DNA from 2 places in the Sphaerisporangium cinnabarinum genome. Region 2 is predicted to be linked to the other one. Evidence: riboswitches for the same ligand, from Rfam matches in the RefSeq annotation. Region 2 holds a riboswitch; the other holds the start of a gene.
What was found. A riboswitch is a leader RNA that binds a small molecule or an ion and turns the genes downstream of it on or off. The one in region 2 is predicted to bind S-adenosylmethionine.

Region 1 (15,424 bases), on a different contig from region 2:
CTCGCCGCCCGCGCTCCGGACGGCGGCGAGCGTCTCGTCGAGGTCTGCCGAGAACAGCAGGACGAACGGACCGCCGCGGGTCACGTCGCCGGACTCGGCCAGGCGCAGACCGCCGGCCTCGTCCGCGCCGGACTCCGCGGCCGTGCGGATCCCGGCGTACCCGGGGCCGTAGGGGACGAACTCCCAGCCGAAGGCCGCGCCGTAGAACGCCTGCGCGGCGGCGAGGTCGGTCACGGGGAGCTCGACGTAGTCGATCGAGTGGTGGATGCCGTGCGCGTGCGTGCTCATGCACCCATCGTGACGTGGGCCACCCACGGCCGACGCGCGGGTGTACCGCAGGCACCACCTCGGCGGGTGGTTCCCGGTGACCTTCGGCCTCGCCCGGGTGACGAAGTGCCGGGCCCGGCGAGCGGGTCGCCCGGCCAGACTCGGAGGTTCCGCCGTCCACCGTCCGGGAGGAACTCCGTGCCCGTCGCCCTGCCGTCCCCGTCCGAGACCGCCGCACCCGCCGGGGAGCGGCTGGTGTCCGTGGAGGTGGTGGTGCCGTCCGGGGTGTTCTGGACGGGGGAGGCGCGCAGCGTGACGGTCCCGGCGGCGTCGGGCACGCTGGGCATCCTGCCGCGGCACCAGCCGGTCGCGGCGTCGCTCACGGCGGGCCGGGTGCGTCTGCGCACCCCGGACCGTCCGACGGCCGAGCTGCGGATCGGGGGCGGGTTCCTCGTCGTCGACCAGGACGAGGTGACGATCCTCGCGGACGACGCGACGTGGGTACGGGCTCGCTAGCCCGCTACGCGGGGTCGGTCGTCGTCCCGAGCTGCACGACGACGACCCGGTGCCCGTCCGGGTCGTGGACGTGCGCGAACCGGTCGCCGGTCTCGGCGTCGGCGTCGGGCCCGACGAACGGCTCGACCCCGGCCGCGGCGAGGCGTGCGAGGGTCGCGTCGAGGTCGTCGACGTAGAGCACGAGGTTGGGCAGGCCGTGCCGCACGAGCGGGGCGCCGCCCTCGGGGAGCGGCACGAGCCACAGACCGGGCTCGTCGACGCGTCCGGGGCCGACGTGGAGCAGGGGGAACCCCTCGGTCTCTCCCTGGAACAACGTGCGGAAGCCGAACCCGTCGGCCCAGAACGCGGCGCTCGCGTCCAGGTCGTGGCACAGCAGGACGGTGCGGCCGATCGTCGTCGTCATGGGCCCGAGCCTAGGACCTGGTCCGACGCCGGACGCGGGCGGTGCTCGGATGCGGCCGCGCCAACCGACGCGAACGTCAGCCGGGCCATCCGTTCGCGCCGAGCGCGACCACCGCCGGAAGCGATCGTCGCATTCCTGAGCGTCCGATACCCTTCACCTGCTGCCGCGGCACCAGGGGGGGTCATGCGACGCCGAGCACGAGCGATCACGGGGTGGATCAGCCTCGCCGTCGTGGCCTGCGGCCTCACCTTCTGGGCCGGCCGCGTGACGCTCACGACTCCCGAGGTCGAGACTGGGCCGACGTCTGAGCCGACGTACCGGGTGATCAACGAGTCGATCGGTCGAACGCTGTCCCTTCCCGTCACGGCGACGTGGGAATCTGTCCCCCTCGCCACTGGCGCGGGCTCCGGGACGGTCACCTCGATCGACGTGGCGTCCGGCGACGTCGTTGAGCCGGGGGACGCTCTGTACAGCGTCGATCTCCGCCCCGTCACCGTGCTCCACGGTGATGTGCCCGCTTTCCGTCAGATGAGCGTGGGTGTGAAGGGCGCGGACGTCCGCCAGCTTCAGGAGTTCCTTCGGGACTCCGGCTACCTGCGCGTACGGAGCGTCGGTGGCAGCTTCGGAGACGCGACGGCGAGAGCCGTGGCGGCATGGCAGCGGGACCTGGGCATCGAGGACGACGGGATCGTGCGTTCGGGGGATGTGCTCTTCGCGCGGGAGATACCGAGCCGCGTGACTCTCGCGGAGGAGATGCTCCCCGGGGCGCAGGTGGCTCCAGGGCAGGTGGTGGCTCGTGCGCTGGCGGCCGAACCCGTCTTCACCATGAAGCTCACGTCCGATCAGGTGTCGATGATCCCTGTCGATGCCACCGTGGCGATCCGGAGCAGTGACGGAGAATGGCGTGCCACGATCGGGTCGCAGACGATCTCGGACGACGGCTCTGTGGTGGCGCAGCTCGTGCCCGCCGAGGGTGACTCGATCTGCGGGAGCGGGTGCTCCGGAGTCCCGTACGGTCCCGATCCCGCAATCTTCGACAGCGAGGTCGCGATCGTCGCTCCAGCAGAAGGTCCGGCCGTGCCGCTCTCAGCGATCCAGACCCACGCAGACGGGACGGCCTTCGTGGTCCGGGCCGACGGTGAGCAGGTCGCCGTGACGATACGGACGGAGGGCGACGGACGCGCTGTGGTGGATGGCGTCGCGATCGGGGACGAGATCCTCCTGTTCGGTGTCGACGAGTCCGGGAATCAGGCGCCGGAGAGTGAGAAGGACACCTGATGGACGGCCCTGTGCTCGCGGTCGAGCACCTCACGTTCGCCTATCGGAAGAGGTCCGAGCCGATCATCGAGGATCTCTCGGCCGGTTTCCCGGCCGGGTCCGTGACGACGGTGACCGGACCCTCAGGCTCGGGGAAGTCGACCCTCCTGTACATCCTCGCCCTCATGCTCCGGATACGAGAAGGACGAGTCGTCTGGGACGGGCGCTCGGTGGCGCAGCTCGCTGACGACCAGCGCTCGCGGATACGCGCATCGAAGGTCGGGTTCGTCTTTCAGGATGCGATGCTCGATCCTGCACGGAGCATCCTCGACAACGTGTGCGAGGCGGCACTCTTTGCCGGGATGCCGATGTCTGCGGCTCGGTCCCACGCTCGCGAGCTTCTCGAGAGGTTCGGCGTCGAGCATCGTTCTGCGCATCGACCGGGGGAGATCTCCGGTGGTCAGGCGCAGCGAGTGGCACTCTGCCGCGCTCTGCTCACCTCTCCGAGCGTCGTGTTCGGTGATGAACCGACCGGAAACCTCGACGCCCGTTCCGCAGCGGTGGTGTGGGACGCGCTCGTCGCGCATGCCCGGAGCGGAGCGACCGTGATCGTCGCCACCCACGACGAGGCCTTGGCGGAGCGGGCCGATCACCGGCTCGTCCTGGGCTAGGCGGACACGTGGCGACCGGATCCTCGCTCGACCCCGCACCGAGCGACGTCAGAACCCCCGTACGGCTGCCGACCCCGCTGCCGGGTGCGCCCGCTCCCCGAGCGATCCTTCGGGACGGCTTGCGCACGGTCATCGCCCAGCCACTGCCGTCGGCGGTCGCGGCACTCGTCGTAGCCATCTCCTGCTTCGTCGTTCTCGCCACCACCGGGCAGTCCGTCGCGGCCGAGCAGGCGGTGCTCTCCCGCTTCGACGGTGCGGGAGCAAAGCTCGTCACTGCCTTCGACGCGTCAGGCGAGGCGCGCGTCCACGCGTCGAGCGTCCCTGCGTTGAGTACTCGTCCGGAGGTGGACTGGGTGATCGGACTGGGCCCTGTACGTGATGTCCGGAACGCTGACGCTCCTGCCCATGGAGGTGCTGGCGTCGCCTTGAGGACGCTCGTCGGCACCCTTCCGACGGGCATCCCGATCGTCGCAGGGAGGGCTCCGCGGGCCGGCGAGGTGCTTGTCGGGGTCGAGGCGGCGCGCTCCCTGGGGCTCGCGGACGGCGTCGGCAACGTCACCGATGGCGTGCAAGCCTGGCCCGTCGTCGGGGTTTTCGAGTCACGGGGTCCACTCGACACCCTGGACTCCGCAGCGCTGGTGACGCCAGAGGCTGGCGAGACGAGGGCCGGAGACCTGCGCTACGTCTACGCCATGGCGTCGTCCGTCAGCCACGTCAAGGATCTGGAGCGAGTGATCCCGGCGCTGATCCATGCCGAGGACGCTGCGGCGGTCACGATCGAGAGCCCCACCGGCGCCATCGCCCTTCGGCGGGTGGTCGAGGGCGAGATGGGTGATTCCGTCCGACGGATCATGGTGGTGGTGCTGGCCGTGGGGCTGGTGACCATTTCGGCCACGATGTTCGGTGCCGTGTCTTCTCGCCGAAGAGATTTCGGACGGCGACGCGCGCTGGGCGCGACACGGTCGGCGATCGTCGTACTCGTCATCGTCCAGTCGTTCACAGCAGCAGCCCTTGGTGTGCTCGTCGGTATCGGGGCAGCGAGGCTCTTTGCGCGACTGACGGCATCCGACCTGCCGGACGTGTCTTTCACGCTCGGGCTTGCTGGTCTGGCCATGACCACTGCGCTGGTGGGTGCGATTCCGCCCGCGATCGTCGCGTCGCGTCGCGATCCGGTCCGCGTCCTGCGGGTCCCGTAGCCGACCCCACGAAGCCGCGTGCGGCGCTCCGACGGGGAGAAGCGGCTGGTCAGGCCGCCCTCGCCCGTGCTGGACACCGCACGCGGCTTCCGGAACCGACGGGAAGCGACGTTCCACCTACTGGGGCGGGAACCAGGGTTCGGGGCAGTCCCTCCTCAGGGCGTTGTACTCCTCCTCACCGATCCCGCTGGCGAGGACCACGTCGTAAGGCGACCACCCGGCCGTCGACTCCGGATCATTCGCGGTCTCGACGTAGAGATCTCTGGTCGGAGGATCGCTCACCTCTTCGCCCTTGCTCTTCAGGCACGCCGCGACATCGAGCTGACGGTCGTAGAGGGTTCCGAGGAACTCCGGTGAGAGGGTGGTGGTGGGCGTTACCGGGTAGCCCATCTGGGTGTAGCACTCGTGCAGGTTCTCCCGGAACCGGTCGTACTCCGCACCCGTGAAGGGCTCCTTGATACCACCGTCGGGGGTGACGGTCTTGTCCCAGCCCGCTCCATCCAGACACGACTGCAGTGCCGCCTGAAACTCCTCCTGCTGACGAGCCTGTTCGGCCATCCACCCAGGGGGCTCCCACGGCGACGCATCGACCGATTGCCCCTGGCCGTCGACGCCACCGGAGCAGGCGCTGAGGACGAGCATCATCGCGGCAGTCAGGCCGGTCTGTACCCAGCGGTTCTGCGGCGTGCGGCGAGTTGCTGTCGCATCGCCCTCCAGAGTCCTTGTCGTCGCTCGTTCGTCAGCCGACGTCTCCACGATCAGCCGGTGACGCACGAGGACACGTTGCTCGAGACCAGGCGGGTCGCCAGGATACGGGCGGTCCCGTCCTGCACGTGGGTGTAGGTCGTGGAGGTGATGTTGTTCTTGTATCCCTTGTACCAGAGGTAGTAGCCGCTGCCCAGGACCAGTTTGTGATCCGTCTCTCCGGTCGTGCGCCCCTGGATGCGGACCTGGTCGCCGAGCCGGCAGTTCAGCTCCTTGTCCATGTACTGGTAGGTGACGGCGCTAGCCTGCCCGACGCCGACGAGCACGGTAGCGCCGACGACCGCGGCCGCGAGGGCCGCTCTCCATGAATTCTTTTGCATCGCGAATACTCTGCCAATCTCAGCGGGACGGCCTTGACGGTCAACGAAGGGAGCAGTTGGCATTGGTGCGCGGACCGTCGACCTCCCGCGCCTTCACGTGCCAGCTGAAGGTTCCCGTGGCGGTCGAGTACGTCGTCGACGTGACCCAGTTCTTCCAGCCCTTGTGCCAGATCGCGCTGTTGACCTCATGGGTCGTGTCGCCGAGCGTCCGGCTCTGAACCATCACGCGATAGTTCGTGTTGCAGTAATCGCCGACCCCGCCCTTCGACGCGGCGTTCGCACCCGCCGGCACGAGCGCGAGCGCACATGCCATCCCGATCACCAACACGACACGTATTGCTCTGGAATTCACTCCGGCCCCCTGGAAGAAGTGGAACTTTTTCGCGGAGCATAGCGCATCCCGAATCGGGCGACCAGCACCCAGGTCCGGCCGTGGTCGATCAGCATTCGTCTCGACATCGAAGACGTTTTCGGCATGCGGGCCTCAGGATGGTATGGCACTGAATTGCGGTGAGGCATAAGTGCTGAATCGTTGAACTAATCCTCCGTGCTCGGGGGCGCGACTCCTTCCTCGAGAAGTCAGGCGCGTGCTGAGTCGTGTCAGGGCGGGCCGTGGGGGATCGCCATCCATCGTGGGTCTGAATCCGCTTCGTCGGTGTACCGCACGGGCGCGCCCGCGCCGTCGGGCATACCGTGGACGGCATGACGACCGACGGCGGCATCCGCAGCACGATCAGCGAGCTCGTGGCGCAGGAGCACCGGCTCCGGGAGCAGCTCGCCCGGGGCGAGATCTCGGGCCCGCAGGAGCAGGAGCGGCTCCGCGCGATCGAGGTCGAGCTCGACCAGTGCTGGGACCTGCTGCGCCAGCGCGGCGCCGCGCGCGAGTTCGGTGGCGACCCCGATGCGGCGACGGTGCGAGACCCCGGTACGGTGGAGAACTACCTGGACTGATCGCCGACGGCGACGTCCGGCTCCCGTTCCGACCTCAGAAGGAGAACTCCATGACCACGTCCAGCGAGCAGGCGGCGCACAGCCCCCTCCCCACCGGGACCGAAGGGCGCGACATCCCCGGTCACGCGGGCGCGGTCGCACGGTTCGTCGTGGCGTTCGCGCTGTTCGTCGGCGGGCTCGTGCTCATGGGGTCGGGCATGTCCGGCGTCGACGGCGGCGTGTGGCTCTTCGTGGGCGGCCTCGCCGCGGCGACGCTCGCGTTCGCCCTCCCGATGGCGGGCACGGGCACGACCGAGCGCTGACACCCTCGACACGGAGGCCGGGTCCCGACGGAACCCGGCCTCCGGCGTCTCCGGGGGTCAGCCGAGCGTGGCCCGGACGGCCTTCGCCGCGGTGACGAGGTGCTCGAGCGACGGCACGGTCTCCTCGTAGCGGCGGGTCTTCAGGCCGCAGTCGGGGTTGACCCAGACGACGCGCGGGTCGATCGACTTCACGGCGAGCTCCAGCAGCTCGGTGACCTCCTCCGTCGAGGGCACGCGCGGGCTGTGGATGTCGTAGACGCCCGGCCCGATGCCGCGCGAGTACCCGGCGTCGCGCAGCTCCGGCACGATCTCCATGCGCGAGCGCGCCGCCTCGACCGACGTCACGTCGGCGTCGAGGCCGTCGATCGCGCCGATGACCTCGCCGAACTCCGAGTAGCACAGGTGCGTGTGGATCTGCGTCGCCGCCTCCACGCCCGACGTCGCGAGCCGGAACGACCCGACGGACCAGTCGAGGTACGCCGGCTGGTCCGCGCGGCGCAGCGGCAGGAGCTCGCGCAGCGCGGGCTCGTCGACCTGGACGATCCCGACGCCGGCGGCCTCGAGGTCCGCGATCTCGTCGCGCAGCGCGAGGCCCACCTGGTTCGCGGTGTCGCCGAGCGGCTGGTCGTCGCGCACGAACGACCACGCGAGGATCGTCACGGGCCCGGTGAGCATGCCCTTGACGGGCTTCTCGGTGAGCGACGCCGTGTACGCGGACCACTCGACCGTGATCGGCGCGGGCCGCGTGACGTCACCCCACAGGATCGGCGGGCGGACGCAGCGCGACCCGTACGACTGGACCCAGCCGTTCGCCGTGACGGCGAACCCGTCGAGGTGCTCCGCGAAGTACTGCACCATGTCGTTGCGCTCGGGCTCGCCGTGCACGAGCACGTCGAGGCCCAGCTCCTCCTGGATCGCGACGACGCGCGCGATCTCCTCGCGCATCGCGGTCGTGTAGTCCGCGTCCGACAGCTCGCCCTTCGTCCACAGCGCGCGGGCGCGGCGGATCTCCGGCGTCTGCGGGAACGAGCCGATCGTCGTCGTGGGCAGCGGCGGCAGGTTCAGGCGCTCCTGCTGCGCGGCCGCACGCTCGGCGTAGTCGCCGCGCGCGAAGTCCGCGTCGGTCAGCGCGGCCGCGCGCTCCCGCACCGCGGGCACGACGACGCCGCTCGCCTCCGCGCGCGACGCCACCGCCGCACGGGACGCCTCGATCTCCTCCGCGACGGCGTCGCGACCCTCCGTGAGGGCCCGGGCGAGCGTCGCGACCTCGCCGACCTTCTGGTCCGCGAACGCGAGCCAGTCGCGCAGGCGCGGGTCGAGCGTCGTGCCCGACGCGGTGCCGGGCTCGGCGAACGTCTCGTCCTCCACGTCGTGCGGCACGTGCAGCAGCGACGTCGACGTGCCGACGGCGACCGCGCCCAGGTGCGCTCCGGTCGGGTACTGCTCGATCAGATCGAGCTTCGCGGCGAGGTCCGCCCGCCACACGTTGTGCCCGTCGATCACGCCGAGGACGAGGGTCTTCGTCCCGAGCCCCTGGGGCAGGCCGTCGGGAAGGTCGGCTGCGACGCCGTCGAGCGCGATCGCCTCGATGTCCGTGTCCGACAGGACGGCCAGGAAGTCGTGATACCGGCCGTCGGGTCCAGGCGAGGTCTCCAGCCGACCGTACGGCGCCGCGACGAGGATGGCGGGCCGCACGTCCTCTGCCGAGCCGGGGATCTCTCCCGACCCGGAGGTCTCCGTGGGGAGCGGGCCCGGGTTCGGCACCGGGCGGAGGTCGGTCGCGAGCGCGCGGTATGCCCTCTCGACCGCTTCGGTGAGCTCCTCGGCGTTCGCCGGGTCGGTGACGAGGATCGGCTCGTCGAGCTGCACCCACGGCGCGCCGGTCGCGGCGAGCGCACGCAGCAGGTCGGCGTAGGCGGCGACGACGTCGTCCAGACGATCGAGCGGCGAGTACCCGGCGGGCGCGTCGTCCGCGGCCTTGGACAGCGCGAGGAACGTCACCGGCCCGACGACGACGGGCCGCGTCACGACGCCGGCCTCCTTCGCTTCGACGAACTCGCGGACGACGCGGTCGTCGACGAACCGGATCGGGGTGTCCGGGCCGATCTCGGGCACGAGGTAGTGGTAGTTCGTGTCGAACCACTTGGTCATCTCGAGCGGGGCGTCATCGCCCTGCCCCCGGGCCACGGTGAAGTAGCCCGCGAGGTCGAGGCGGCCCGCGTCGTCGACCAGCGACGCGAACCGCGACGGCACGGCACCGAGGGACGCGGCGACGTCGAGCACCTGGTCGTAGTAGGAGAACGTGCCGGGGACGGACGCGTCGTCGGCGCCGAGGCCGAGCTCGACGAGGCGGCGCACGGTCGCGAGGCGCAGCCCGCGGGCCGTGGCCTCGAGCTCCTCGGCCGACGTCTTGCCGGCCCAGAACGCCTCGACGGCCTTCTTCAGCTCGCGGCGGCGCCCGATGCGCGGGTAGCCGAGCACGGTCCCGGCGGGGAATCCGACCGGGTTCTGGGTAGGGGAGGGTACGGAAGTGGCCATGATCGAAACCTCTTGCTGGTCCGGAGGACCGGTCAGACGGGCGCGCCGTGCGTGGCGGCGCTCGTCGGGGGCAGGGAGGTGCCGGTGACCCACGGCCCGCTGGCCAGGTCCGGGACGAGCGGGGCGGCGGCGGCGCTGGCGCCGCCCCCGGTCCCGCCCGACCCGCCGCCGAGGTGGACACCCTCGAGCAGGTCAAGAGCGGCGCGGTGCTTGTTGAACGTGTACACGTGCAGACCGGGCGTGCCCGCGTCGAGGACGCGCTGCGCGAGGTCGACCGAGTACGCGATCCCGTAGGCGTGCTGCGCCTCCGGGTCGGGCAGGGCGTCGAGCGCGTCCAGCAGGTGCTGGGGCGCGCGCACGCCCGTGAGCTCCTCGACGCGACGGAGCCGCGCGGGCTCCGTCGTGGGCAGCAGCCCGGCGAGGATGGGGATCGTCACGCCGGCCGCACGGGCCTCGGCGACGAAGTCGGTGTACGACGACGCGTCGTAGAAGAGCTGCGTGATCGCGAAGCTCGCGCCGGCCTGCTGCTTCTGCCACAGGCGGCGCACCTCCTGGGTGCGGGTCGTGCCGGCGGCGGGATTGCCGTCGCAGAACGTCGCGACGGCGATCGTCAGCGGCCGGGCCGCGCCGCGCAGCGCGACGGCCGGGTCGGACGCGCAGCGCGACGCCTCGACCTCGCGCAGCAGGGCGACGAGCTCGGTCGACGACCGGACGCCGTCGGGCGCGGGCTGCCAGTCCGGCTGGTCGCGCGGCGGGTCGCCCCGCAGCGCGAGGAAGCTCCGCACGCCCTCGTCGAGGAAGTCGGTGATGACCGACTCCACGTCCTCGCGCGACGCCCCGACGCACGTGAGGTGCGCGATCGGCAGCACGGGCGTGCCCTGGAGCAGACGTCCGACGACCTGGCGCGCGGTCGCGCGGTCGGTGCCCGCGGCGCCGTACGTCACGGACACGAAGTCGGGGTGCGTCGCGACGAGACGGCGTGCCGTCTCCCAGAACTTCGGGGCCGCGTCCGGTCGGCGCGGGGGCATGAGCTCGAACGACACCGTCGGCCGCGGACGGCCCGGACGGTGCGCGAAGGATGCCTCTGAGGTCATGCGTCACTCCATCGACCCTGGCGTTAGCACCTTTGTCCTCGGGAGGCTTCCGTCGGCGGGTTGCTGCGGTGTCGTCGAGCCAGGACTCTCGACCGCTCTGGATGGTTGCCACGATCCTACGACCCATCCGACATGCGGTCGAGAGCGCCCGCCAGGTGAGATGCGGAGGGTCGTCGGCGCTCCCGGTGCGACGAGTCTCAGGCCCTCCGGCGTTCGGGCACGTGCAGACGGCGGAGGAACCGGTCGGTGCGCAGCGGCGGGCCGCGCCGGTCGAGGAGCGACACGACGACGACGGTCGCCGTCGCGAGCGGGATGGTCCACGCGGCGGGCTGGGCGAGCAGGGCGCGCACGACGCCGGGTACGCCGTCGGCCGTGTCGCCGGACGGGCTCCCGTACCCCGCGGCGACGAGCGCGGACGACGCGAGCAGCGCCGTCGCGCACAGGACGGCGCCCACGACCATGCCCGCCACCGCGCCGCGCGCGGTGAGGCCGCGCCACCACACGCCGAGCAGGATCACGGGGGACAGGGCCGACGCCGCGAAGACGAACACCGTCCCGACGCTCGTCACGAGGCCCTGCGGGATGGTGACGAGCGCGAACGCGAGCGGGATGAGCGTGCACGCGACCGCCGACCAGCGGAAGGACCGCACGGTGCCGCCGAACAGGTCCTGGCTCACGACGCCCGCCAGCGCGACCACGAGCCCCGACGACGTCCCGAGGAACGCGGCGAACGCCCCGGCGACGACGAGCGCGGCGAGGAGCTCGCCGCCGAGCCCGGGCACGAGGCGGGTCGGCAGCGCGAGGACGACGGTGTCCGCCACCCCGGGCGCCGCGAGGTCGGGCGCGACGACCCGCGCCACGAGCCCGAGCGTGCTCGACACCATGTAGAACACGCTGATCATGACGAGCACGACGACGGTCGTGCGGCGGGCCGAGCCGCCGTCGGGCGAGGTGTAGAAGCGCACGAGGACGTGCGGCAGGCCGGTCGTGCCGAGCAGGAGGGCGAGCAGGAGCGAGACGGTGGCGTACGCGTCGAGGCCGCCCGGCCCGGCCTCGTGGGGGAACACGGCGGCGGGGTCGAACGTGACGACGGCGCCGCCGGGCTCGAACGCCCCGCCGAGCGCCATGAGCACGACGACGAGCGGCACCGCGAGGGCGGTGAGCTTGACCCAGAACTGGAACGCCTGGACGAACGTGATGGAGCGCATCCCGCCCGCGGCGACGACGGCGCTCACCACGACCGCGATCCCCACCGAGCCGACCCACGGCGGCACCGGGGCCACGCTCGTGATGACGAGCGCCGCCCCGTGGAGCTGCGGGACCACGTAGAGCCACCCGATGACGAGCACGAGCACGCTCGTCACGCGGCGCGCGACCACGGAGTCGAGCCGGGCGTGCACGAAGTCGGGGATCGTGTACGCGCCGCTGCGCCGCAGGGGGCCCGCGACGAACAGCAGGACGAGCAGGTAGCCCGCCGCGTACCCGACGGGGAACCAGAACGCCTCCGCGCCGGACAGCAGCACGAGGCCCGAGAGCCCGAGGAACGTGCCCGCGGACAGGTACTCGCCGCTGATCGCCGACGCGTTCCAGACCGGCCGCACGGTGCGCGACGCGACGAAGAAGTCGCTCGTGGTGCGCGAGATCCGCAGGCCGTAGAACCCGATGAGCCCGGTCGCGAGCAGGAGCAGCGCGATCGCGACGAGGGGCAGCGCGCTGGTCACGGCGCACCGCCGTCGTCGGGGCCGGGCTCGTCGGGCGTCACTCCCTCGGCGAGCGCGCGGTACCGGCGCTCGTTGCGCGCCGCCGCGACCGCGAAGACGACCGCGAACGCGACGATCACGGGGTAGAAGCCGTACGCGTGCACGAGCCACGGCAGCGGCACGCCGAGCACCACGACGTCGTCCAGCGCGGGCACGCCGCTCATCGTCACCGTGAGCAGCGTGACGACGGCGAGGAACGACGCCACGCACGCCAGCCCGAGCCGGAGCTGGGCCCGGACGAGCCCGCGCGTGTACGCGGTCGCGGCGTCGTCCGGTTCGCCGGTCCGCGCCGTGGCCGACGCCGCGCCGCCCCGCGGGGCGGAGCCCTCACCGGGGCCGGGGCGAGGGCCGGGGCTCGCGGCGGGGACGTCCGTGGACCGGACGCGCACGCGCGCGTCGCGGCGCGGGTCGGTGCCCGTCACGGCGCACCCCGGTGCGGCCCGAGGAGCGCCTCGCGGACCGCGGGCACCATGCGGCGGCTCACCGGGACCTCGTGCCCGGCGACGACGAGCGCGGGCTGCGCCCCGCCGAACCGCGCCGCGGTCACGGCCGCGCGGTCCACGAGGTACGACCGGTGCACGCGCAGGAACCCCGCGGGCGCCCACCGCTCCTCGAGGTCGGAGAGCGGCTCGCGCACGAGGAACTGCTCGGTGTCCGTCACGAGCCGGGAGTAGTCGCCCTGCGCCTGCACCCACCGCACCGCGCTGCGCCGGACGAGCCGCGTCGTCGTGCCGACCGTCACGACGAGCGTCTCGTCGGCCGGTGCGGCGCCTCCCGCCGGGCCACCGGCCGCGGGCGAGGGAGCGGCGGCGCTGGCGGGCGCTGCCGCGTCGGTCGCGGGGGCGCGCCCCGCCGCGGTGCGCTCCGCGACCCGCTCGACGACGCGGTCGACGGCCCGCGCGAGCCGCTCGCGCCGCACGGGCTTGAGGACGTAGTCGACGGCCTCGACGTCGAACGCCTCCAGCGCGCGCGCCTCGTCGGCGGTGACGAACACGACCGCCGGGCGGTCGGCGAACCGGGAGAGCGCGCGGGCGAGGTCGAGGCCGGTCAGCCCCGGCATGTGGATGTCGAGGAACGCCGCGTCCACCGTGCGCGACGAGAGCTCGCGCAGCGCCTCCGAGCCGCTCGCGACCCCGCGCACGGTGCGCACGCGCGGGTCGCGGCGGAGCAGGCCCACGAGCTCGTCGAGCACGGGCCGCTCGTCGTCGGCGACGAGCACGTCCAGCCCGACGGCGTCCCTCGCCCCGTCCGGGACGCCGCCGGCCGGGTCCGGGGCGGTCACGGCACGCTCACCTCCGTCTCGTGCAGCGGCTGCGACCGCGGGACGCGCAGGCGCACGAGCGTGCCCGAGCCGGGCGCGGTCTCGATGTCGAGCGCGTGGTCGTCGCCGTAGAGCTGGCGCACGCGGGTGTCGACGTTGCGCAGGCCCACGTGCGTCGTGTCGCGCGACGTGAGGAGCTCGCGCACGACGGCCGGGTCCATGCCGACGCCGTCGTCCTCGACCGTGATCTCCGTCTGGGTGCCCTCGTCGCGCGCGGTGATGACGATCGTCCCGCCGTGCTCGCGCGGCTCCAGGCCGTGGCGCACCGCGTTCTCGACGAGGGGCTGCACGGAGAGGAAGGGGATGACGGCCGTCAACGACTCCGGCGCGATCTGCAGGGTGACGGCGAGGCGCTCGCCGAACCGGGCGCGCTCGAGCTCGACGTAGGAGTGGATCGAGCGCAGCTCGTCGGCGAGGGTCGTGAAGTCGCCGCGCCCGCGGAACGAGTAGCGCGTGAAGTCGGCGAAGTCGAGCACGAGGTCGCGCGCCCGCTCGGGGTCGGTGCTGATGAACGACGCGATGGCGCCGAGCGCGTTGTAGACGAAGTGCGGGCTGATCTGGGCGCGCAGCGCGCGGAGCTCGGCCTGGGCGAGCGCCGTGCGCGACGCCTCCAGCTCGGCGAGCTCGAGCTGCGCCGCGCACCACTGCGCCACCTCGCCCGTCGCGCGCACGAGCGGCGGCCGCACGGTGTCGGCGAACGCGACGACGACCCCGGCGACGCGCCCGCCTGCGACGACGGGCGCCCCGACGGCGTCCTCGACGTCGCCGCTCTCGACGTGCCGCCGCCCCGTCGCGAGGACGCGCCCGGCGACGCGCCGCGCGTCGGGCTCGAGCGTCGAGCTCCCGTCGAGGGCGACCGCGCCGTCCGCCGTGACGAGGGCGAGCGCGTCCGCGCCGAGGAGCTGGCGCAGGGAGCGGGCCGCGCGGCCGACGTCGTCGCCGTCGAGGCCGTCGCGCAGGTGCGTCGCGGCGCGCGACGCGAGGTGGAGGGTGCGGAACGTCGCCCGGTCGGAGTCGCTCCCGAGCTCGCGCGATCCGCGCGCGAGCCGCCAGGCGAGCACGAGCCCGAGGGTGAGCAGGACGCCCACGACGAGACCGGCGGCGGCGCCGGCGAACACGGGCCCGGACATGCAGTGATCGTATCCAGCGCGGCGTCACCCACCCCGGTCAGCCGGGTAAGGTAAGGCAGTCCTATCCCACAACGAAGGAACCTCCTGTGCCGATCTCCCGGACCACGTCGAGCCCGCGCGTGCGCCGCAGCGTCACCACCACCGCCCTCGTGCTCGCCGCTACCCTCCTCACGGCGTGCTCGTCCGACCCCGAGCCCGCGGCGACCGGTGCGCCGGCGCCGGCCGACACCGCGGCGGGGTACGCCGTCGAGCACGCGCGGGGGACCGTCGAGCTCGACGCGGCGCCGCAGCGCGTCGTGACGCTCGAGCCCGTCGAGACGGACACCGCCGTCGCGCTCGGCGTCGTCCCCGTGGGTGCCGCCGTGCTGAGCGTCGAGGCGGGCGTGCCCGCGTACCTCGGCGAGGAGGCGCAGGCGATCGAGGTCGTCGGGACCGTCCCCGAGCCGAACCTCGAGGCCATCGCGGCGCTCGAGCCGGACCTCATCCTCGGCACGGAGTCGCGCCACTCCGACCTGTACGACCAGCTCGCGAGCGTCGCGCCGACCGTCTTCATGGCGACCCAGACCGACCCGTGGCAGGAGAACGTGCTGCTCGTCGGCCGCGCGCTCGGCCGCGAGGCGGACGCCCAGGCCCTGCTCGACGCCTACGACGCGCGGTGCGCCCAGCTCCAGGAGGACCACGACGTCTCCGGGACGGCGCAGCTCCTGCGCCCGCGCGACGGCATCGTGTCCGCGTACGGGCCGCGGTCGTTCGCGGGCAGCACGCTCGAGTGCGTCGGGTTCACGACGCCGGCGCAGGAGTGGGGCGAGGACATCTCCGTCGACCTGTCCCCGGAGCGCGTGACCGAGGCCGCCGCCGACCTCGTGCTCGTCTCGGCCGCCGACCCCGACGACGCGTCCGCGATCCCCGCGGAGATCCCGCTCAACGCCGCGT
Region 2 (15,424 bases):
GCCGCGGACCCCGGGACGCTCCCCGCGCCGTCCCGCGACACCGACGGCGCCCGCGCCGCGCTCGCGGCGCGATACGGCGTCGACTCCGCCGCGGTCGAGGACGTCGCGCCCGGCGCGACCGCGGGCCTGGAACCCGCCGCGGACCGTCCCGGCACCGTCCTCGCGACCCAGCTGGGCCACCGGACGGTGCGCCGCTACCGCCCCGACCTGCTGGCCCACCACGTCGTGCCGACGCTCGTCGCCGCCGCGCAGTCCGCCCCGACGTCGTCGAACCTCCAGCTCTGGAGCGTCGTCGCCGTCACCGACCCCGTGCGCAAGGCGCGGCTCGCGGCGCTCGCGGGCGACCAGGAGCACGTGCGCACCGCGCCGCTGCTGCTCGTCTGGCTCGCCGACGTCGCGCGGGCCCGCGCTCTCGGCGAGCGCGAGGGCGTCCGGCTCGAGGCGACCGACTACCTCGAGACGACGGTCGTCGCGTTCCTCGACGCCGCGCTCGCCGCGCAGAACGCCGTCGTCGCGGCGGAGTCGCTCGGCCTCGGCACCGTGTACATCGGCGCGCTGCGCAACCACCCCGCCCAGGTCGCGGCCGAGCTCGGCCTGCCCGAGGGCGTCGTCGCGGTCGTGGGGCTCGTCGTCGGGCACCCCGACCCCGCGGGCGGGGAACGGGTCAAGCCGCGGCTGCCGCAGGCCGCCGTCCTGCACGCCGAGCGCTACCGCGCCGTCGGGCAGGAGCAGCACGTCGCGGCGTACGAGGAGCGCATCGCGCCCTTCTACCGCGAGGAGGGGCTCGTCGGCGGCTGGCGCGACCGCGTCGTCGACCGCCTGCGCGTCCCCGGCGCCCTGCGCGGGCGCGCCCACCTGCGCACCACGCTCGCCGCGCTCGGGTTCCCGTCCAAGTAGCCCGGCGACCCCGTGCGCGACCGCGTCGCCCCGAGCCACCGCACCCCACCAGAGGAAGCCATGTCCCACCAGCACCCGCACCCGACCGCCGCCCCCGGCGGGACGCGACCGGCGTCCGGCCGCGTCCCGCTGTCCGTGCTCGACCTCGCGATCGTCCCCGAGGGGGCGACGGGCCAGGACGCGGTGCGCCGCGCCGTCGGGCTCGCGCGCGACCTCGACCGGCTCGGCTACCACCGCGTCTGGTACGCCGAGCACCACCTGTCGCCCGGCGTCGGCTCGGCGTCGCCCGCGGTGCTCGCCGCCGCCGTCGCGGCCCGGACCGAGCGCATCCGCGTCGGCAGCGGTGCCGTGCTGCTCAGCACGACGAGCCCGCTCGTCGCCGCCGAGCAGTTCGGGACGATCGCCGCGCTCCACCCGGGCCGCGTCGACCTCGGGCTCGGCCGGGCGTTCACGCCGCCGACGGGGGAGAAGGGGGCCGGGGCGCCGCCGCGGCGGGCCCGGCCCGCCGCCGGGCCCCGCGTCGTCGACGGGCTGTACGTGCCCGGTGCGCCGCCCGCCGACGTGAACGACTCCGTGCTGCGCGAGCGGATCCTCGCGCAGAAGCGGATCGTCGGGGCGTCGCGCACCCCGGCGAGCTTCCGCGACGAGCTCGAGCTCGTGCTCGGGCTGCGCGCCGGGACCTACCGTGACGAGCGCGGGACGCCGTACGTGAGCCCGCCCGTCGAGGGCGCCGACTGGGACCTGTGGGTCCTCGCGTCGAGCGCCGGCGAGAGCGCGCGCGTCGCGGGCGAGCTCGGGCTGCCGCTGGCCGCGAACTACCACGTCGCGCCGTCGGCGACGCTCGACACCGTCGCCGCGTACCGCGAGGCCTTCCGGCCGGGCGTGCTCGCCGAGCCCTACGTGGTCGTGTCCGCCGACGTGCTCGTCGCCGACACGATCGAACGGGCCCGCGAGCTCGCGACACCGTTCGCGGACTGGGTGCTCTCCATCCGCAGCGGCGCCGACGGCGCGATCGCCTACCCCGAGCCGGGCACGTCGCCCGCCTGGGAGGACCGCCCGGAGTCCGAGCGCGCGCTCGTCGCGGACCGGGTCGACACGCGCATCGTCGGTGACCCCGAGACGGTCGTGCGGCGGCTCGAGACCCTGCGCCGCGCGACCGGCGCCGACGAGCTGCTCGTCACCACCGCGACCCACGACGCCGACGACGCGCGCCGCTCGTTCGCGCTGCTCGCCGAGCACTGGTTCGCGGGCGGCGCCGACGCCGACGCTGCCGCACGCGCCGCCGTCACCCCCGACGTCGCACCCGCCCTCGCCACCACCCGCTGACGCGGGATCGACCCGCGCGTCTCCCGAGCGACCCGCGGAGGGTCGACCTCGGACGTGCGGGTCGATCTCGCGACCTCACCCGAAGGAGACACCCATGACCACGACCCCGCCCCTCCGGACCGCGGCCGACGCCGCCGCACAGGTCGCCGACGGCGCGCTGCTGATCGACGTGCGCTCGGCCGGAGGTCGCGCCGCGCACGGCGAGATCCCCGGCGCCACGCTCGCCGACCGGGACGACCTCGACGCGCTGTTCGGCCCCGCCGACGCCCCGGTGGTCTCGCTCGACACGCCGGTCGTCGTCGTGTGCGGGTCGCCGAACGGCTCCGGTCCCGTCGCGGAGGCCCTCGCCCGGCGCGGGTACACGAACGTCTCGCACGTCGACGGCGGGTTCCCGGCGTGGAAGGACGCCGGGCTCCCGGCGTCCGACCCGGTCGACGGGCCCGCTCCGTCCTCCGAGCCGACGGCGCCCGCCGCCCCCTGAGCCGACGCCCGCGCTGCGCCGAGCACGTCCGGTCCGCGAACCCGCACCCCGAACCACCCGCACCGACACCACGGAGACCCTCATGCCCGTCGAGTTCCTCGGCATCGCCACGACCAACGACGCGTCGGAGACCACCGACCGCACGACCGCTGCGTTCGACCCCGCCTACCTCGAGCGCCTCGTGCGCGCGCACGAGGACAACGGCTGGACGCGCGTCCTCTTCGCGTACGGATCCTCCGGCCCCGAGCCCGCCGCGCTCGCCGCCTACACCGCCGCGCGCCTGCAGTCGATCGAGCTGCTGCTCGCGCACCGGCCCAACGTGTCCTACCCGACGTACGCCGCCAAGACGTTCGCGACGCTCGACCAGCTCTCCGGCGGGCGGCTCTCCGTCCACTTCATCACCGGCGGCAACGACCACGAGCAGGGGCGCGAGGGCGACACGCTGACGAAGGACGAGCGGTACGCGCGCACCCAGGAGTACATCCAGATCGTCAAGCAGGCCTGGTCGAGCGCCGAGTCCTTCGACCACCAAGGCCCGTTCTACGACTTCGACGACTTCGTGCTCGACGCCAAGCCGTTCGAGGGCCGCACCCCGACCATCTCGTTCGGCGGGTCGTCGGACGCCGCGTTCCGCGTCGGCGCGGCCGAGGCCGACATCTACGCCGTCTGGGGCGAGCCGCTCGACCGCACCGCCGAGCAGATCGCGCGCGTGCACGCCGAGGCCGCCGCCGCGGGCCGCACGACGCCGCCGCGCATCCACGCCGCGTTCCGGCCGATCGTCGCGCCGACCGAGGAGCTCGCCTGGGAGAAGGCGCACCGCATCCTCGACCGGATCGAGGCGCGCAAGGCCGCCGCGGGGGGACAGCTCAGCCGTCGGCACCCGATCGACAAGCCCGAGAACGCGGGCTCGCAGCGGCTGCTCGAGATCGCCGCCCAGGGCGACCGCTTCGACACCGCGCTGTGGACCGCGACCGCGAAGGCCACCGGCGGCGCCGGCAACTCCAACGCGCTCGTCGGCACGCCCGAGCAGGTCGCCGAGGCGCTGCTCGCGTACTACGACCTCGGCGTCCGCGTGATCTCGGCCCGCGGCTACGACCTGCTCGACGACGCGGTCGACTTCGGTCGCTACGTCATCCCGGTCGTCCGCGAGGAGGTCGCGAAGCGCGACGCCGCTACCGCCGAGGCCGCCGCGGCCTGACAGGTCGGCAACCCCGTCCCGGGTCGGCAGCTCCGGTCGGGTTCGGCACCTGCGCGTGCCGATCTCGACCGGAGCTGCCGAACGCGGTGGCGCGCGCCGGGGCAGGCGGGACGGATCAGGCCTCGCGGTTCTCCGAGGAGAGGAACCAGGCCTGCTTCTCCAGGTCCGCGATGATCTCGTGCAGGATGTCGGCGCTCGTCGGGTCCTCGGCGTCGACGTCGTCGTGCACGGCGCGGACGACCTCGACCGTCTGCGCGATGCGCTCGACGACCGCGTCGACCGTGTCGCCGACCGACACGAGGCCGGCCGGGTACGGCGAGAGGTCCGTCGTCGTCGCGACGGTCTCGGTGCGGCCGTCGGGCACGACCTGGAGCGCGCGCATGCGCTCGGCGACGGTGTCGCTGTGCTCGCGCGCGGCGTCCACGACGTCGTCGAGCTGGAGGTGCAGGTCGCGGAACCCGCGGCCCGTGACGTTCCAGTGGGCCTGCTTGCCCTGGACGTGCAGGTCGACGAGCGCGACGAGCACGCGCTGCAGGTGGGCGCGGAGCTTCTCCGACGCCTCGAAGCGGGCCGTCGTGCGGTGGATGGTGGGTGCGGACATGGTGCTCCTCGCTCTCTCGGGGGTCGCCCGGAATCGTGCGGCGGTCACCCGGCTTCCGTCGGTGCCGTTCACTTGAACGATTCCAGACTAGGGGGCATTCCGCGCGCCCGCCAGCAAGGAGAGGCGTGCCTGACCTGCGGCGGGGCTCGTCACGCGCCGAGCCGCAGCGTGGCGCGTCACGTCCTCTCGCCAGGTGAGAGGACGGCGTCCGCCCTTGCCCCGGGCGGCGCACGGTGGTCCGCTGGGGCCATGACCGACACCTCCCGGACCCCCGCCCCCGGCACCCTCCCGTCGCGCACGCTCGGCACCGGCGGGGCGGCGCTCGCCGTCTCCGCCGTCGGGTTCGGCGGCATGTCCGTCACCGACGCCTACGGCCCCGCGGACGCCGTGGAGGCGGAGGCCGTGCTGCGCCGCGCGCTCGAGCTCGGCGTGACCCTCTTCGACACGGCCGACGTCTACGGCCACGGCCGCAACGAGGAGCTGTTCGGCCGGGTCCTCGGGCCGCACCGGGACGAGATCGTCCTCGCGTCGAAGTTCGGGCTCCCGCCCGCGGGCGGCCACCCCGACGGGCGTCCGGTCGACGGCCGCCCCGAGTACGTCCGTGCCGCGGTCGACGCGAGCCTGCGCCGCCTCGGCACCGACCGGCTCGACCTGTACTACCTGCACCGTGTCGACCCCCAGGTGCCGATCGAGGACACGGTCGGCGCGCTCGCTGGCCTCGTGGAGGCCGGGAAGGTCCGCGGCATCGGTCTCTCGGAGCCGTCCGCCGCGACCGTGCGCCGCGCGTACGCCGTGCACCCCGTGACGGCCGTGCAGAGCGAGTACTCGCTGTGGACGCGCGACCCGGAGGACGAGGTGCTGCCGACGCTGCGCGAGCTCGGGGTCGGCTTCGTGCCCTTCTCGCCGCTCGGCCGGGGCATCCTCACCGGGACCGTGGACGCCACCGACGGCTTCGCGGAGGACGACGTGCGCCGCGCCCACGCCCGGTACGCCGGCGAGGCGTTCGAGCACAACCGCGGCCTCGTGCGCTCCCTGGAGCAGCTCGCCGCGGAGCACGGCGTCACGACCGCACAGCTCGCGCTCGCGTGGCTCCTCGCGCAGGGCGACGACGTCGTCCCGATCCCGGGGACGAAGCGCGTCGCGTACCTGGAGCAGAACGTCGCGGCGGCCACGGTCGGGCTCACGCCGGACGACGTCGCGACGATCGGCGCGGCGATCCCGCGCGCCGCCGTCCAGGGCGTGCGGCACCCGCAGCCGGACCTCCTCGACGGCTGACCCGCCGCGCGGGCGGCGGCGAGGACAAGGGGCCGCCCACCCTGCCTCGCGGGGTTGGGGAGACCTAGACTGGAGAGGTCCTGTGGGTCTCCCCGCGCAGAGGTCGGCTCCGATGTCGTGGCTGCTCATGATCTGGTGCGCGACGGCGTGCACCGCCGCCGCCGCGTGGTGGGTGCTGCGCCGCGCCGGGCGACCTCCGAGCCACCGGGCGGGCGGTCGCCGTCGTGCCGCGGCGGCACCGGACCCGCTCACGACGCTCGCGCTGCAGGTGCGGCTCACCGCGCTCGCCGCGGAGCTCCGGCGCATCGAGGCCGACCCGGACGTCTACGCGCGCGCCCACCACTACCTCGCGGTCCAGGGCGCCTACGACGCGCTGCTGCGCGAGGCCTGCCGGCTCACGGGGCTCCCGGTCGCGGACGCACCCCTGCGCGCGGGCTTCCGTACCGGCGACGACGAGCGGTTCCGCGAGGAGCTCGAGCTCAGCGCGCGCGGCTGGAGCTGGTGACGGACCACCCGTGAGGGGCGGCACGGGACGGACGAGGGGCCCGACGGCGGGACGACCGCCGTCGGGCCCCTCGCCCGTCCGCCGCTCAGAGCGCGGAGTGGTCGCCGATCCGGTGGTAGGTGCGGTCGTGGTAGACGAGCGGCGACGCCGCCGACCCGCGCGGCGCCCCGGGCGCGGCGCCGACGCTCGACCCGAGCGCGCGCAGCGAGACGAGATAGGAGTCGCCCACCGGCGTGCGCTGGACGACCCGCCCGCGCACCCACGACAGCGCGCCGTCGATCACGGGCTCGCCCGTCGGCAGGCGCGACCAGCCGCCGTCCGCGAACCGGTCGATGGCGCTCGTCGCGAACCGGGCCGAGACATCGTCCTGGTGGTCGGCGAGGAAGCTCACGGTCAGCGTGCGCGCCGTCGAGACCGCGGGCCACGACGACGACGTGGACGCGAGCGAGAACGCGAGCAGCGGGGGCGCGGCCGAGACGGAGATGACCGACGTCGCGGTGAAGCCGACGAGGCGGTCGTCGTGCTCGAGCGCGACGACGGCGACGCCCGCGGGGTGGCCGCGGAACACGGCCTTGTACTCGTCGGGGGAGAGCTGGGGCTCGTCCTGCTCGGCCAGGAGGGCCTCCAGGTGGGTGAGCTCGGCGGTCATCGGGCCATCCCCGCGAACGCGTCCGCGACGGCCTCGTCGGTGCGGGCCGACGGGAGGTTCCCCGCCGGGGGGAGCGGTGCCGCGGCGCGGCGCAGGGCGTCGCCCTCGCGCGCGAGCCACGCGTCCACGACCGGTCCCAGGTCCGCGAGCTGCGGCTCGGTGACCGTGAGCGACCGGGTCGGGACGACGGCGCCGAGCTCGACGAGCACGGGTCGCAGGTGCACCTCCCCGACGAGCGCGTGCGCCGGGTTCCCGGACACGACGAGCGGGACCACGACGACGCCCGCGAGCCCGTCGGGGCCGTAGAGGTCGAGGAAGGCCTTGAGCAGCCCGGTGTACGACGCCTTGTAGACCGGGGTCGCCACGACGGCGACCGTCGCCCGGGCGAGCTGCGCGCGGGCGGCGTCGGCCGCCGGGTGGTCGGCGGCGAGCACCTCGCCGGCGAGCGGCGCCAGGTCGACCGTGGCGACGTCGGCCGTGCCGAGAAGGTCGGCGACGCGGCGCGCGACCGTCTCGGCGGCGCCGAGCGTGCGCGAGCCGGGCCGCGGGTTGCCCGAGACGGCGAGCACCGTCGGGTGGGTGGGGTGGTGGGTCATGTGCACCTCGCAGTAGTCGTCGATCACGCTTGCCGGGCGGGCCGTCCTCGCCGGTGGCGGGGCAGGCCGGGCCCGGCCTGGTCATCTCCCGGAGCACCCCGCCGTGACAGGGGGTTGCCGGCCAGCGAGCCGGGGCTTGGCGCTGGCGCTCGTGACCTGGGGACGGGTATAGCAACCGCCCCGAGAAACTGCACCGGATCGGTAGGGTTTCTCAGTGGGTGGACGGATGTGTCGTCGCCGGTGCCCCTCGTGCCGCCCGGTGCCGCCTCGTGCGGGCCGACCCGGCCCCGCGGCCGCCCGTGCCGGTGCGCGCGGAGTGAGACGGTGTGACGGGAGCTTCTGGCACAGGCGTACCGTCAGCAGGAGTTCCGCCCGCGTCAGACGAGGAGTACCCATGGACAGCCGACTGCAGTCCGTCTACGACGAGGTCCTGCGTCGCAACCCCGGCGAGGCCGAGTTTCACCAGGCCGTGCGCGAGGTCTTCGACTCGCTCGGCCCCGTGCTGCGCAAGCACCCGCGCTACGTCGAGGCCGCCGTCCTCGAGCGCGTGTGCGAGCCGGAGCGCCAGATCATCTTCCGGGTCCCGTGGGTGGACGACACCGGGCGCGTGCAGATCAACCGCGGCTTCCGCGTCGAGTTCAACTCGGCGCTCGGCCCGTACAAGGGTGGCCTGCGGTTCCACCCGTCGGTCTACCTCGGCATCGTGAAGTTCCTCGGCTTCGAGCAGATCTTCAAGAACTCGCTCACGGGCATGCCCATCGGCGGCGGCAAGGGCGGCTCCGACTTCGACCCGCGCGGGCGGTCCGACGGCGAGGTCATGCGGTTCTGCCAGTCGTTCATGACCGAGCTCTACCGGCACATCGGCGAGAACACGGACGTCCCCGCGGGCGACATCGGCGTGGGCGGCCGCGAGATCGGCTACCTCTTCGGGCAGTACAAGCGCATCACCAACCGGTACGAGTCCGGCGTCCTCACGGGCAAGGGCATCTCGTGGGGCGGCTCGCTCGTCCGCACGGAGGCCACGGGTTACGGCACGGTCCTCTTCGCGCAGAACATGCTGGAGACGCGCGGGCAGGAGCTCGACGGGCGCCGCGTCGTCGTCTCGGGCTCGGGCAACGTCGCGATCTACGCGACGGCCAAGGCACAGCAGCTCGGCGCGAACGTGGTCGCCTTCTCCGACTCGTCGGGCTACGTCGTCGACGAGGCCGGGGTCGACCTCGAGCTCCTGCGCCAGATCAAGGAGGTCGAGCGCGGGCGCGTCGCCGACTACGCCGCGCGCCGGCCCGGTGCCCGCGTCGTCACCGACGGGTCCATCTGGGACGTGCCGTGCGACGTCGCGCTCCCGTGCGCGACGCAGAACGAGCTCGACGAGGCGGCGGCCAAGCAGCTCGTCGCGAACGGCGTCGTCGCGGTCGCCGAGGGCGCGAACATGCCGACGACGCCGAGCGCCGTCGCGCTGCTCCAGGAGGCGGGCGTCCTCTTCGCACCGGGCAAGGCCGCCAACGCGGGTGGCGTCGCGACGTCGGCCCTCGAGATGCAGCAGAACGCGTCGCGCGACGCGTGGTCCTTCGAGTACACGGAGGACCGTCTCGCGCAGATCATGGCGGGCATCCACGACCGCTGCGTCGAGACGGCCGACGAGTACGGCACCCCCGGCAACTACGTGCTCGGCGCCAACATCGCGGGCTTCACCAAGGTCGCCGACGCGATCCTCGCGCTCGGCGTCATCTGACCCGAGCCGCACGACGACGGCCGCCGGTGCCCCGCGCAGAGCGGTGGCACCGGCGGCCGTCGTGCGCCCGCGAAAAGCCCTCCGGCCGAGAAGGGTCGGGCGACTAGGGTGGCCGGATGGCGACGGTCAGGCAGGTCCAGGTCACGTTCGACTGCGCGCAGCCACGGCGTGTCGCCCGGTTCTGGTGCGAGGTGCTGGGCTACGTCCCGGTGCCGCCCCCGGAGGGCTTCGCCACCTGGGACGACGCCGAGGCCGCGCTCCCGGCCGCGGAGCGGGACGCCTGGTCCGCGTGCAGCGACCCGACGGGGGTCGGGCCGCGCCTGTACTTCCAGCTCGTCCCCGAGGGCAAGGTCGTCAAGAACCGCGTGCACCTCGACGTGCGCGTCGGCACCGGACTGGTGGGGGCGGAGCGCCTCGCCGCGCTCGAGGCCGAGCGCGACCGGCTCGTGGCGCTCGGCGCGACGTGCGTGCGCGTGCTGGTCGCGGACGAGGAGAACGAGTCCTGCATCGTCATGCAGGACGTCGAGGGCAACGAGTTCTGCCTGGACTGAACCGCCGGCCCGACCCGCCGGCCCGACCCGCGGGGCCGGTACGCGGGACCGATCCGCGAGCCGGCCCCGGCGGGGTGCCGCGGGTGCGCTACGCGACGGTCGTGCGGACCGTGACGGGGATGTTGCCCCGGGTCGCGAGCGAGTACGGGCAGACGGCGTGCGCGGCCTCCGCGAGCTCCTCGGCGAGGTCCTGGGTGACGCCGCCCCCGAGCTCGACGTGCAGCGTCGCGCCGAGCGAGAAGCCGCCGTCGCCGTTCGGGACGAGGTCGACCTCGGCGACGACGGCCGAGTCCGTCACGGGGACCTTGCGCTGCGCCGCGACCATCTTCAGCGCCGAGTGGAAGCACGACGACCACCCGGCCGCGAACAGCTGCTCCGGGTTGGTCCCACCACCGGGGCCGCCCATCGCGCGCGGGACGGCGAGCGTGACGTCGAGCTGGCCGTCGTCGGACACGGCGCGGCCGTCTCCGGTCGCTGTGGCCACGGCGGTGTAGAGGGTGTCAGCCATCGAGGTGCCTTTCGAGAGTCGTGGTGCGACGTAGAGTTACTAGTACGTCTACATCGAAGAACCTAGACTGGCGGCCGACCGCGCGCAAGGGGCGGATAGAAGGAGGGGGCCATGGTCGACGACTCGCCGACGTCCGGGGCGACGGGCCGCGTCACCGCGGCGGACACGCGCCGCCGCATCCTCGAGGCCGCCTCGGCGCTCTTCTACGCCCAGGGCATCCGGGCGACGAGCGCCGACCGCATCATCGAGCAGGTCGGCATCACCAAGGTCACGTTCTACCGCCACTTCCGGACGAAGTCCGACCTCGTCGTCGCATACCTCGAGCAGCAGGCCGCGCGCGATCGCGCCGTCGTGGACGAGGCGCTGCGCGACACCGAGCCGCTCGACGCGCTGAGCGCCCTCGCGGGCGCCATCGGCGCCGTGAGCTGCGTGCCGGGCTTCCGCGGCTGCCCGTTCATCAACGCCGCGGCGGAGACGCCCGACCCGCAGGACCCGGTGCGCGTCGTCGTGGACCGCCACCGGCGCTGGACGCGGGACGTGTTCGCGCGGCTCGCGGCGGCGGTCGGCGTCGCGGACGCCGACGCGACCGCGGCGCAGCTCATGATGCTGCGCGACGGCGCGATGGTCGCGGGGTACCTCGGCGACCCGGACGAGGTGGCCGCGACCCTGCGGTCCGCGTGCCTCGCCGCCGTCGCGGCGGGACGGCCGACGTCGGCCTGAGCCCCGCGCCCGACGCGCTGCCCGGAGTCGTCTACCCTGGCCGACGGCCGCCGTCGTGCGGGTCGTGCGACGCGACGGCCGCCGGACCGGACGACGGGAGAGCGCCATGACGACCACCCACCTCGAGGGCACCGCGGCCCGCGACGTGGCCCTCGAGCTCGCTGTCCAGGACCCCGACGGCGTCCGCGTGGCCGCAGCCGTGCATGCCCGCCGGGTCGAGCTGTGCGTCGGTCTCGGCGCGACGGGCGGCCTCACGCCCAGCGCCGGCCTCGTCGAGGCCGCGGTCGCCGCGGCGGCGGAGGCCGGAGGCCCCGGTCCGCGCGTCGAGGTGCACGTGCTCGTCCGGCCGCGCCCGGGCGGCTTCGTCCTCACGCCCACCGACCTCGACGTCCAGGTGCGCGACGTCCGGGCCGCGGTGGCGGCCGGGGCGAGCGGCGTCGTCGTGGGTGCGCTCACCCCGGACGGACTGGTCGACGTCGCCGCGGTCCGCACCCTCGTGGAGGCGGCGGACGGGCGCGAGGTCACGTTCCACCGCGCGGTCGACGTCGTGGCCGACCCGCTCGCGGCGCTCGACGCGCTCGCGGGGGCCGGGGTCGTGCGCGTGCTCACCTCGGGCGGGGCGTCGCGCAGCATCGACGGCGTCGATCGGCTGCGCGCCATGGCGACCCACGCGCGCGACGCGCTCGGTGGGCGTCTCCAGGTCATGGCGGGTGGGGGAGTGCGGCCGCAGGACGTCGGGGCCCTCGTGGTCGCCGGCGTGGACGCCGTGCACCTCTCGGCCAAGCGCGTGGTGGCGGACGACGCCGGGCCGGGAGGCGGCGGCGACGCCGGCTACGAGGTCACCGACCCCGAGGTCGCCCGGGCCGCGCGCGCCGCGCTGGACGCCGCGCGCTGACGCCGTCGCTGACCTGCCGCAGGCGCTGCCGCTGACCTGCCGTAGAAGCCGCCGGCGACCTGCCGCTGATCCGCCGGAGACGCTGCCGGCGACCTGCCGCTGACCGCCGTCGCCCCTGTCCCCAGGCCGTGCTCGCCGCGTCGGCGGTCGCGCCGGGACCGGCCGACGCACTGCTCCCGCACCGCCCTGACCTCGCGCGGCACCTCGGCCGGGCCCCGCACCGCGGGGTCCGGCCGGACTCGTCCTCGGGCGGTTCTGGCATCGAGGTCTCAGTTAGGTAACTTTCCTGTCGTATTCGTAGGAGGGCTGGTGGCTATTAGTTAGTGTTCCTGCCACACGCCTGCGGGCGCCGAAGAACGACGTGAGGACGCGTCGTCCCTGCGAAAGGACCGAAGATGATTCGAAGCACGGCGCGCAAGCGTCTGCTCACGGCGGCGGCACTCGTCACGGGCGTCTCGCTGCTCGCGAGCGCCTGCACCGGCGGGGGCAACGGCGAGGGGGAGGGCGACGGCGGCGAGGCCCGCGTCCTCAACGTCTGGGCCGGGACCCAGACGCCCATGGTCGCGAACTTCAACCCGTACGCGCCCAACCCGCTGCACGTGACGAACGGCGGCATCTACGAGCCGCTGTTCTTCTACAACCGCGCCGAGGCCGGCGACCCGACGCCCCGCCTGGGCGAGTCCTACGAGTGGAGCGAGGACGGCACCGAGCTGACCGTCAAGATCCGCGAGGGCGTGAAGTGGTCGGACGGCGAAGACTTCACGGTCGAGGACGTCATCTTCTCGTACACGAACGACGCGGCGAAGCGCGACTACCTGAACACGATCGACAAGGTCGACGAGTCGACCGTCAAGTTCACGTTCAACGGCGCGCAGTTCACGAGCGCCGTGCAGATCCTCGGCACCACGCTCATGGTCCCCGAGCACCTCTTCAAGGAGGTGCCGGACCTCATCACGTACACGAACGAGGAGCCCGTCGGCACCGGTCCGTTCACGCTCGACACCATCACCAACGCGACCTACACCGTCGTCCCGAACGAGGACTACTGGGGCGGCGAGCCGAAGCTCGAGAAGGTCCGCTTCCTCGCTCTCGACAAGAACCAGAGCGCCCAGGACCTCCTCGCCACGGGCAAGATCGACTGGACCACGATGTTCATCGCGGACCCGGAGACGGTCACCGGGGCGGGCCAGGTCTCGCTGCTCAACACCCCGCAGGACCCGACCACGATCATGTCGTGCTCGAACGCGGCGCTCGGCTGCGCGGGCCCGCAGACGGACCTCGCCGTCCGTCAGGCGGTCAACCTGCTCGTCGACCGCGGCGAGATCAACGAGAAGGCGTTCTCGGGCCACGCGGCCGTCGCCTCGCCGTCGCTCGCGCTCGTCGGTCGTGACGACCGCTGGATCTCCTCGGAGATCGAGAAGGAGAGCCCGCAGGAGGGCGACCCGGCCGAGGCCGCCAAGGTCCTCGAGGCGGCCGGCTACACCAAGGGTGCCGACGGCATCTTCGAGAAGGACGGCCAGAAGCTCTCGGTCGACCTCATCTCGGTCGACGGCTGGAGCGACCACAACGCGGCCGGTGACCTCATCGCCCAGCAGGCGCTCGAGGCGGGCGTGGAGATCAACCACGTGAAGATCACGCAGCAGGAGATGTCCGACGCCCGGACGAGCGGCAACTACCAGATGATGATCAGCGGCATCACGGGCACCTCGCTCGACGACCCGTTCGCCATCTACCGCCAGTGGCTCACGACCGAGTACACGACGCCGGTGGGCGAGACGATCGAGGCCGGCCGCTTCAACTTCCCGCGCTACTCGAACCCGCTCGTCGACGAGGCCGTGGCCACCGCCGCCGGCACCAACGACGAGGACGCGAAGAAGGCCGCGTACGCCACGGTGCAGAAGGAGATCGCCCGCGACCTCCCCTACATCGCCCTCGTCGTGAACCCGACCATGTCGTTCGTCAACACGAAGAACTACACCGGCTGGCCGTCCGAGGGCGACATGTACGCCTTCCCGCCGTCGTGGGCCACGATCAGCAACGGCGTGATCCTCTCCCAGCTCGAGCCCGCGAGCTGATGTCGCACTGCCGAAGAGGAGCTCGGGTGAACGAGGAGTCAGTCGCATGAGGTACTACGCACGGCGGATCACGTTCTACGTGGTCACCTTCTGGGCCGCCGTCTCGCTCAACTTCCTCCTGCCGCGGGCGATCCCCGGAGACCCCAAGCAGATCTACCTCGACACCATGCTCCGGAAGAATGGCGAGCTGACCCCTGGTCTCATCCAGAGCGTCGACGTCCTCTTCGGCAGTGACGACGCCACCCTGTGGGAGCAGTACCTCACGTACTGGAAGAACATCTTCACGGGTGACCTCGGTACGTCGGTCCTGTACTTCCCGGCACCCGTCAGCCAGCTGCTCGGCGAGGCCCTCCCCTGGACGGTGGGCCTCGTCGGGCTGGCGACGATTATCGCGTTCCTCCTCGGCGTCGGCCTCGGCGCCTGGGTCGGCTGGAAGCGCGGCACCTGGGTCGACCACATCATCCCGGCGTCGACGTTCCTCCAGGCCGTGCCGTACTTCTGGCTCGCCCTGGTCCTCATCTCGATCTTCTCGGTGTCGCTCGGCTGGTTCCCCATCGTGGGCGCGTACGACATCTTCGAGTTCGACAGCGGTCCCGAGTGGTCGTGGGACTTCGTGGGCAGCGTGATCTACCACGGCACCCTCCCGGCGGTGACGATCATCCTGTCGGCGATGGGCGGCTGGCTCCTCGGGATGCGCAACATGATGGTCTCGACCATCGCCGAGGACTACGTCACGACGGCCGAGGCCAAGGGCCTGCGCCCGTTCCGGGTCGCGCTGACGTACGCGACGCGGAACGCGGTCCTGCCGTCGGTCACGGGCTTCGGCATCGCCCTCGGCTTCGTCGTCGCCGGGTCGGTGGTCATGGAGCAGGCCTTCAGCTACCCCGGCATCGGCAAGCTGCTCTTCACCGCGGTCCAGGCGAAGGACTACGCGCTCATGCAGGGCGCGTTCCTCGTGATCACCGTCGTGGTGCTCGCGGCGAACTTCCTCATGGACCTGATCAACGGCATCATCGACCCGAGGACGCGGAACAATGGCTGACCCCACCCGTGACGCCGAGACCGTGACGCCTGCGGCCGACGCCGCTCCTGCCGCCTCCGTGGTGGTGGACGGCCTCCCGCCCGAGAACCGGACCGCCGGCATCGTGCCGGACGTGCCCATCGCCCCGCCGGAGGCCGTCGTCGCGGGCGAGCCCGTCCCGGAGAGCACCGCGCCGAAGCGCGGCCTGCGGGCCATGCTCCCGCGCCGCTCGGGCAAGCTCGTCGTCGGCCTCGTGCTGACGCTCGGGATCGTGCTCTTCTCCGTCGTGACGCCGCTGTTCAGCCAGAGCCCGCGGGCGACGTCGAACCCGGCGTACCTGCCGCCGAGCACCGAGCACCTGCTCGGCACGAACAACATCGGCGTCGACATCTTC

Region 1: it holds a riboswitch for S-adenosylmethionine, as region 2 does, so the genes downstream of both, ACZ4MO_RS17730 (methylenetetrahydrofolate reductase) here and ACZ4MO_RS02445 (NAD(P)H-dependent oxidoreductase) in region 2, are expected to answer to the same signal.

Annotation. Positions count from the first base shown of each region.
Region 1 is NZ_JBVHRG010000013.1:51,467-66,890, reverse strand. It holds gene ACZ4MO_RS17790 (VOC family protein) at 1-288, opposite strand, end outside; gene atpC (ATP synthase F1 subunit epsilon) at 466-783, shown strand; gene ACZ4MO_RS17780 (VOC family protein) at 788-1,186, opposite strand; gene ACZ4MO_RS17775 (peptidoglycan-binding protein) at 1,451-2,464, shown strand; gene ACZ4MO_RS17770 (ABC transporter ATP-binding protein) at 2,464-3,114, shown strand; gene ACZ4MO_RS17765 (FtsX-like permease family protein) at 3,123-4,310, shown strand; gene ACZ4MO_RS17760 (hypothetical protein) at 4,428-4,955, opposite strand; gene ACZ4MO_RS17755 (hypothetical protein) at 5,069-5,395, opposite strand; gene ACZ4MO_RS17750 (hypothetical protein) at 5,436-5,717, opposite strand; gene ACZ4MO_RS17745 (DUF2630 family protein) at 6,098-6,346, shown strand; gene ACZ4MO_RS17740 (hypothetical protein) at 6,397-6,648, shown strand; gene metE (5-methyltetrahydropteroyltriglutamate--homocysteine S-methyltransferase) at 6,706-9,186, opposite strand; gene ACZ4MO_RS17730 (methylenetetrahydrofolate reductase) at 9,219-10,280, opposite strand; SAM riboswitch class I at 10,286-10,388, opposite strand; gene ACZ4MO_RS17725 (sodium:solute symporter family transporter) at 10,478-12,001, opposite strand; gene ACZ4MO_RS17720 (heavy metal transporter) at 11,998-12,462, opposite strand; gene ACZ4MO_RS17715 (LytR/AlgR family response regulator transcription factor) at 12,459-13,322, opposite strand; gene ACZ4MO_RS17710 (histidine kinase) at 13,319-14,491, opposite strand; gene ACZ4MO_RS17705 (ABC transporter substrate-binding protein) at 14,578-15,424, shown strand, end outside.
Region 2 is NZ_JBVHRG010000001.1:545,470-560,893, forward strand. It holds gene ACZ4MO_RS02405 (nitroreductase family protein) at 1-897, shown strand, start outside; gene ACZ4MO_RS02410 (LLM class flavin-dependent oxidoreductase) at 958-2,223, shown strand; gene ACZ4MO_RS02415 (rhodanese-like domain-containing protein) at 2,318-2,704, shown strand; gene ACZ4MO_RS02420 (LLM class flavin-dependent oxidoreductase) at 2,787-3,902, shown strand; gene ACZ4MO_RS02425 (Dps family protein) at 4,018-4,503, opposite strand; gene ACZ4MO_RS02430 (aldo/keto reductase) at 4,753-5,778, shown strand; gene ACZ4MO_RS02435 (hypothetical protein) at 5,891-6,283, shown strand; gene ACZ4MO_RS02440 (flavin reductase) at 6,369-6,932, opposite strand; gene ACZ4MO_RS02445 (NAD(P)H-dependent oxidoreductase) at 6,929-7,528, opposite strand; SAM riboswitch class IV at 7,583-7,685, opposite strand; gene gdhA (NADP-specific glutamate dehydrogenase) at 7,923-9,260, shown strand; gene ACZ4MO_RS02455 (VOC family protein) at 9,377-9,811, shown strand; gene ACZ4MO_RS02460 (organic hydroperoxide resistance protein) at 9,900-10,319, opposite strand; gene ACZ4MO_RS02465 (TetR family transcriptional regulator) at 10,431-11,039, shown strand; gene ACZ4MO_RS02470 (copper homeostasis protein CutC) at 11,146-11,934, shown strand; gene ACZ4MO_RS02475 (ABC transporter substrate-binding protein) at 12,330-14,009, shown strand; gene ACZ4MO_RS02480 (ABC transporter permease) at 14,056-15,051, shown strand; gene ACZ4MO_RS02485 (ABC transporter permease subunit) at 15,044-15,424, shown strand, end outside.